DNA from 2 places in the Alteromonas sp. MB-3u-76 genome. Region 2 is predicted to be linked to the other one. Evidence: predicted binding sites of a transcription regulator. Region 2 holds the regulator's gene; the other holds the start of a gene.
What was found. Region 2 encodes FNR, which switches genes on or off when oxygen is low (the NO sensors DNR and NnrR bind a similar motif). Its sites were predicted from a motif close to TTGATCTAGATCAA; they were not measured.
Positions count from the first base shown of each region.

Region 1: the regulator FNR is predicted to act here: its motif matches at 1,798-1,811, upstream of ccoG (cytochrome c oxidase accessory protein CcoG).

Region 1 is NZ_CP025115.1:692,286-696,202, forward strand. It holds gene CW735_RS03055 (serine/threonine protein kinase) at 1-306, opposite strand, end outside; gene ccoG (cytochrome c oxidase accessory protein CcoG) at 303-1,733, opposite strand; gene CW735_RS03065 (hypothetical protein) at 2,410-2,775, shown strand; gene CW735_RS03070 (DUF3016 domain-containing protein) at 2,902-3,375, shown strand; gene CW735_RS03075 (acyl-CoA dehydrogenase family protein) at 3,474-3,917, opposite strand, start outside.
Region 2 is NZ_CP025115.1:2,146,735-2,150,651, reverse strand. It holds gene CW735_RS09595 (heavy metal translocating P-type ATPase) at 1-1,222, shown strand, start outside; gene ccoS (cbb3-type cytochrome oxidase assembly protein CcoS) at 1,224-1,439, shown strand; gene CW735_RS09585 (sulfite exporter TauE/SafE family protein) at 1,426-2,085, shown strand; gene fnr (fumarate/nitrate reduction transcriptional regulator Fnr) at 2,133-2,873, shown strand; gene uspE (universal stress protein UspE) at 2,975-3,898, shown strand.

The DNA of each region.
Region 1 (3,917 bases), 1.5 Mb from region 2:
GTCGGTATCAACAACTTTATGATGATGCAATGTGTTCTCATTTAGTGCCATGGGGGCGACAATGGGAATTTCATTGTCAGCCAGCTCTTTAGCAAAACTGTGCTCTTCTTGAATTTGTTCGTCAGTCCAGCGACCTGGCCTGTAAAACTTCACAACGTAGCGCTTGCCGTCTTCAGCAATAAACTGATAAACCCTGTTTTCATAACTGTTAAGCGCGAGTAGTCCGCTTTGAAGAAAAATGCCCTGGGTTTCCAGGGCATCTAATATCGTATCTGGGCTTAAGCCCGAGAAGGAGAAATCTGTCATCGATAAAGAAACTTAGTTGGCTCATCAACGGTTACCGTCTCACCATTTACGGTAACAGTAACACTGATGAATATGTCAGTGACAGTATCTTCCAGATTATAGGCGTCTGTTGCAACCGATATCGGTGTTGAGTAAACCGCGCTACCCTCTACCTCAAACTCTTGTTTACCAATATATTGATAATCGGGTAGCCCTTTTATTTCAACCGTATAGCTTTGACGCTGTTGAGTTTTGTTCAACACCTTAATGGTATATACGTTTTCAATAAGCCCTTCATTGGTTTCGCGGTATAGAGAGTTTCTGTCGCGAATAATATCAACTTCAACAGGACTACGGGTGTAGATATTGGCAAATAGAAGTCCGATCATGATGACGAGTACAACAAAGTAACCCACCAGCTTAGGTCGAATAATATTCGTTTTACCACCAGATAGCTCATGTTCTGAGGTAAAGCTAATTAAGCCTTTGGGGTAATTCATCTTTTCCATAACGCCGTTACATGCATCAACGCAAGCACCGCAGTTAATGCACTCGTATTGTAAACCATTGCGAATATCGATACCGGTAGGACAAACTTGTACACATAAGTTGCAGTCTATGCAGTCGCCAAGCCCTTTCTGTTTAACGTCTTCATGACTGAGTTTGCGTGGGCGAGGGCCTCGTTTTTCACCTCGGGTGGCATCGTAAGATACGGTAAAGGTATCTTTATCGAACATCGCTGACTGAAAGCGCGCATACGGACAAATATGGGTACACATGATTTCTCGCATATAGCCCGCATTACCGTAGGTACAAACAGCAAAAAAGATAACTGAAAAGCCAGCCCAGAATCCTACATTGAAAGTGAAGAAGTCGATAAAGAGTGCGCCGATAGGCGTAAAGTATCCCACAAAAGTCAGTGCGGTTAACAGTGCAACAACAACCCATGCAGTGTGTTTAGCAGTTTTACGCATAAACTTATCGGCATCCATCGGCCTTTCATCAAGCTTCATGCGTTTGTTGCGCGGGCCTTCAAATTTTTCTTCAAACCAAGTGTAGATATACACCCAAGTAGTTTGCGGGCACATAAAACCGCACCATACCCGCCCAGCAAAGGTAGTAACAAAGAAGAGAGCAAAGGCTGACACAATAAAAATATAGGCCAACAGAGTCAGGTCTTGCGGCCACAGAGTTAACGAGAATATGGTAAACCGCTGTTCGCCAATATCGAGCAAGACAGCTTGTTGACCGTTGTATTGAAGCCAAGGGATAATGGCAAACAGGCCAAGAAAGATAAGCCCAAAAAAGCGACGAAACGATTCTAAAGGGCCTTTCACAGCACGCACATAAATACGACTGCGGGAATCGTGACGCTTCCCCTGACCTTCACCTTTTGGCTTGTGGACCTTTACCGGTGTTACGTTTTTAACCGGTATCTGTTCATTCATAAAATAACCTTAGCTAACATCTTTAAGTGACATAAGCAGTATAACAGCAAGAAGAATGTCATAATTAATGTAGATCAAGAATACTCATTATGATCGGTCCTTTTGAACTTTCAGTCAATACTGAAAGTTCAGAAATGTTCATTGAAAAATATGCCTTCGTTAAAATAAGTCAAAAATAGGGTCAACACGCCCTAAAGCGTAGTTAGTAAAATACCAAACAGCTATATGCTGTGTGGGGCATAGCATTAAAGTTTTCTTAATAAGTTTTCTTAATAAGTTTGTTTAATGAGTGAGGCTTATTTAATGAGAATTGCGGTGCAGTATGATCAGCAGCCATCTGAGCATGCTTGCTGGGCAAGCTAAGATAAATTTCATATACATATGGTTGTTTTCCATACTGATGTATTACTATTAGTGTTCTTAAATGTAGAGAACATGGTGTAATATCACCGAATAGTTGAACTTTTAGTGGCTTTTTAGCCGTAAATTTCAACAAGACTTAGCTATGTAATTACATACATCAAAGCGGAATACAATGAACCACGCTTGCCGCAAATCCTATATATAGCTAGATGTTTTGCTATGTATAAGCGCACGTTAAAGGAATGATTAAACAGGCTGGCGATTATATTAGCTATTCAATTACGGTTATTTTAGAAAGGCTATGTAAGACATTATGTTACGTTTTTTCATTATTACTGCTGAAATTATTGTGCTCGTATTAATCTTACGATCGCCTTTCGTGCAGTATTTATTTGAAGATATTCAGCATTCTGTTTCCGACTGGTTTATTTCTATGTCTACTTTGCCAGAGCAGCGCGCGTTGAGCGGTTTGCGCAACGATATACTGCAGCAGCTAAAGCCATTAAAACCTTACCAACAAAACTATGTCGAACAAATAACCGTATCCACAGACAGTGTTAAACGTTTTTACGCAACATACTGTGAAAAAGACGACATAAACCCCAACTTTTCGGGAACTAAACGTGCTCAGCTGTGCCATACCATCATGCAGTCTTCTCTGATGAGAAAGCCACAGTAAAGCGACAACAGGCCGAAAAACGTTTGCGAGAAGACCTTAACGAGGAGAGTAAACGTGAATAAGTTACCTATTTCAGCAACCCTTATCTATTCAGCACTGTTCAGCAGCGCCTTAGTTTTTACCACCATGACGCCTGCTCACGCGGCTGAATTAAAAATAACATGGGAAGAACCAAAGTCTTATACCGACGTTAGGCCATCAAACGAGTCTCGTGTTCGTTTTCGCGAGCGCACTCTTGAGGAATTGGAATCGCATCTCGTGGAGTTAGCTGCGACGTTACCTGAATCACAAACTTTGACAATGGTAGTGACGAATATCGATTTGGCAGGGCAGGTATGGCCCAGTCAGTTTGTTGGCTTTGGTAATAACATGGGGCAAGACGTGCGCGTGATACAGCGTGTTGATATTCCACGCATGACGTTTAGCTATTCACTTACCGATAGCGATGGTGAAGTAATTAAAAGCGAAGAGGAATTTAGCCTTAAAGACATGGGGTTCATGGACACCAATACTCGCAATAATAGAAATGAAAATCTGTTTTATGAAAAAGCCATGCTTGATGACTGGTTTGACGACACGTTTGTAGAAAAAGAAAAGTAAAAGAAAGCATAAACAAAGAGGCCGCGTTGCTTTAGCTAAACAACGCGGCCTTTTTTATTGGTGCAAAAAACTGATTTAAAGCACAGTTAGTTCAGCGATTATAGATAATCGAACTCATCACCGCTGACGGCTAACGTACTTTCTGGTCCTGCTGTATAGGCTACTTTGTGAGCATCACGACGAGGTAAAATACGCTCCATATAAAAATCCCGTGTTTTTACCTTTGATGCCGCAAGTACTGCATTCTCTCCGCGCTGGGCTTTATCTGCCATGCTGTACCACAACACACCAAGTAGAGAGTAAGCGCTGTAGTTAAGGAAGTCACAGGCCGCTGATGCAGCTGTAGTCGCATCCATGCCCAAACAGTCAGCAGAAGAGGCGCGCCAGTCATCCAATAGTCCTTGAGCTAGGCCTTTGTCTTCTGCGTTTTCGATGTCTGCTACGAGTGCGTTAAACGCGTTGTAGGTAGACTCTAGCATTTGTCCGCCGTCGCGAGTAAGTTTACGTCCAATAAGGTCGAGCGCTTGAATGCCGTTTGTTCC
Region 2 (3,917 bases):
CGGGACGCTAACGGTAACGGTTACACATACACTCAAAAATGCCTTGGTAAATCAAATAATGCGCCTTCAGGCCAGCGCCATGGCAAGTAAACCAAAAGCTGCGCAACTGGCCGATGAGTTTTCGAGATACTTTGTCAGTGCAGTCTTGTTAATCGCATTATTAACCTATAGCTACTGGACCTATAACGGCAATGCTGATGCTTTTTGGATCACCATTTCTGTATTAGTAGCCACTTGTCCTTGTGCTCTAGGCCTTGCTACGCCTTCTGCATTAACCTGCGCAATGGCAAAACTCAACAAACAAGGCATTCTGTTAAAAAGGGCTGACGCCCTAGAGCAAATTACCACGATAAATACCGTTGCTCTTGATAAAACCGGTACTCTCACGCAAGGAAAGTTTAGCATCAAGCAAGACTGGTACGCAGACACGGTCGACAGCACCAAAGCGTGGGAAATTTCGGTTGCTCTAGAATCACGTTCTGAGCACCCTATTGCCAATGCCTTCTCTGGCGATGTATTACACAGGGTAAGCCAATTTTCAGTCACTCCGGGCGGCGGAATTAGTGGCGAAATAAACGGCGCTAATTTTACAATGGGTTCGGCGGCATTTTGTGAGATAAGTCCCGAGTCGTTGCCGATATCAGCCAATGTATATTTAGCCACAGACGGCAAATTAGTAGCGGCGTTTCAAGTAAGCGATAGTCTACGAAAAGACGCCAAAACCACATTAGATGCACTTGCCGTTCATAATGACTTGGTCGTGTTAAGTGGCGATACACAACAAAACGTAAACGAACTAACCGCTTCCCTACCCGTTTCGATGGCAATGGGTGGACTTACTCCTGAGCAGAAATTTGAAGAGGTACGGCTGCTTCAGTCACGCAATAAGAAAGTGATGATGATGGGAGATGGTATTAATGACGCTCCGGTTCTTGCCAGCGCCGATGTAGCTATTGCGGTAGGCAATGCAACGGATGTAGCTAAAACTGCCGCAGATGTTATTCTTCTTGGCGACCAGCTTCTTTCCGTCCCACTGTTAATTGAAACTGCCCACAAGGCAAAAACGAAAATTCGTCAAAATATCGGATGGTCTGTGCTGTATAACCTGATCATTCTACCGTTTGCGGTTTCAGGGCTTTTGTCGCCGTGGATGGCCGTTGTTGGCATGTCATTAAGCAGTATTATTGTCGTTACCAATTCAACCCGATTATTGAGCAAATAGCATGAGCATTATTTATGTACTTATTCCTATCGCTATTATTATTGTCGCCCTTGCCGTGGTAATCTTTTTTTGGGCGGTAAAATCGAATCAGTTTGAAGATCTAGATCGACAGGGCTACAGTATTTTGTTCGACGATGACCTCTCACCTGAGGAAAAGAAACTCGCAGAACAGCGCAAGCGAATTCAGCAAGAAAACGAAAAAAATGGATCAGATTAGCTATCTTTCTGCATTCCTTATTGGACTAGCTGGCGGGGTTCACTGCGTTGGTATGTGCGGGGGCATAGTATCTGCCTTGCGCATGGTAACTCCGAAAGATAAGCCTGCACTTCCTTTCACCCTTGCTTACAACAGTGGCCGTATTGCAAGCTATACACTTGCTGGTGCGATTACCGGCGCTCTTGGTAAAATAGCCACCGATTTTGTACCACTAGCGAATTACGTCCTTTCTTTGCTAAGCGGTGTGATGCTTTTCCTACTTGCTTGCTATTTAGGGAAGTGGTGGACTGGATTAACAGCGCTTGAAAGTGCAGGAAAGCATCTATTTAAATATGTTCAGCCCATTTCAAAACGCTTTCTCCCGTTTAAAACGCCCTTAAGCGCAATACCTTATGGCTTTCTTTGGGGGTGGTTACCCTGTGGGCTTGTATATTCCACTTTAACTTGGTCTCTTGCTGCAGGCTCTGCGATACAAGGCGCTGGAATTATGTTCTTTTTTGGTTTGGGCACATTGCCAACATTACTTGCTGTGGGCGCTGGCAGCCAGTATATTGTGAGAGGCTTTAGACACATTATTGTGCGTCAAGGTATTGCATCGGCCATGGCCTTGTATGCAGCTTATCTTATTTATAGCGCATTATCTTAAATGGTGTTGTAACATATACCCATGTTCATCCTAAGAGAATAGAAATTATGAGCAAAGGAAGCGGATTCTCTATCCACTGTCAAAACTGCAGCTTTAGTCATTTATGTTTGCCAGTGGCTTTGAATAAGACAGAAATCGAATCGTTAGACGATATCATTGAGCGTAAAAAACCTCTGCATAAAGGCGACACGCTAATAAACAATGGCGATACCTTTACTTCATTGTTTGCAGTAAGAACGGGCTCGTTTAAATCATTTGTTACCAATTCAGACGGCGAAGAGCAAATTACTGGCTTCCATTTTCCTGGTGACATCGTCGGTTTCGACGCACTGCGCGAAAGTAGGCATCAAAGTTATACTCAGGCGTTAGAAACCGCCATGGTTTGCGAATTACCCTACGAAACACTAGATGAGATGGCAGTTCAGTTTCCTAAATTACGCCATCAGATTATGAGCTTTATGAGTGCTGAGATAAAACAAGATCACGACATGATCATGATGCTCAATAAACGAACAGCCGAGGAGCGCTTGCTCTATTTCATCTCTCATCTTTCTCAGCGTTTTGAAGAGCGTGGTTTTTCACTCCGAGAGTTTCATCTTACAATGACCCGTAATGAAATTGGTAATTACCTGGGTCTTACCATTGAAACCATTAGTCGTTTGTTAAGCCGTTTTCAAAAAGAAAAGCTGATAAAAGTAGATGGGAAACTGATTACTATCCTCGACTTCGATGCTATTGATGGCAAGGTAACTGCGCTAAAAGGCCCCAGTATTGTTTGCAACGGTTAACAGCTTAACCGTTGCAACTGTTAAAATATTGATCTAAAACAACCCACACTTTCGCTATTGTCTATTACACTTAATGTATTGCTTCATAAGAAGGAGACATTATGATTGAGTGTAATCACATTTTGGCAATTGTTGATTCAGAGCGAGATAATCAGCCCGCATTAAGTCGAGCTCTTGAACTTGCCTCAAAAACCGGCGCCACCGTGACTGCCATGATGGTAGTTTATGACCTCTCTTATGATATGACGACCATGCTTAGTCCCGACGAGCGGGATACTATGCGAGACGCAGTGACAAAGGATCAATCGAAGTGGCTTGGGGAACAATTAAAGGAACAAGGCTTTTCCAACATTGATATTGTTGTTGAGTGGAATAACAGAGCCCACGAAGCCATCATTTACTACGCACTCAATAACCAAATAGACTTAGTGGTTAAAGCAACAAAAGACCACGACGACATCGCCTCAGTGTTGTTTACGCCAACCGACTGGCATCTAATGAGAAAGTGTCCTCGCCCTGTTCTCCTTGTAAAAGAGCACGACTGGCCGGAAGATGGCGAAATAATAGCTGCAGTGAATGTAGGCAGTGAAGATGAGGAACATGCTGCACTCAACGACAAAATAACCGTGATCGCAAACGAGTATGCAAGGCTGTTAAAAGGCCACGTTAACTTAGTGAATAGTTACCCTTCCACACCGTTGAATATTGCCATTGAGGTGCCAGAGTTCGATTCTGACAAATATCACAGCGCAGTTAAAAATCATCATCATGATGAAATGGACAAACACGCGGCGAAACATGGGATTGCTCCTGACAAATGTATCGTAAAAGAAGGTTTACCTGAACGCGTTATCCCTCAAGTTGCCAAGGACATAGATGCCGAACTGGTGATCATAGGCACGGTAGGACGGGTTGGTATCTCTGCCGCGTTAATAGGCAACACCGCAGAGCACGTTATTGATGCTCTTAACTGTGATGTATTAGCGATTAAACCTAACGGGTTTGTATCGCCTTATACGGTCTAGCAACGCTGAGACATTTGTT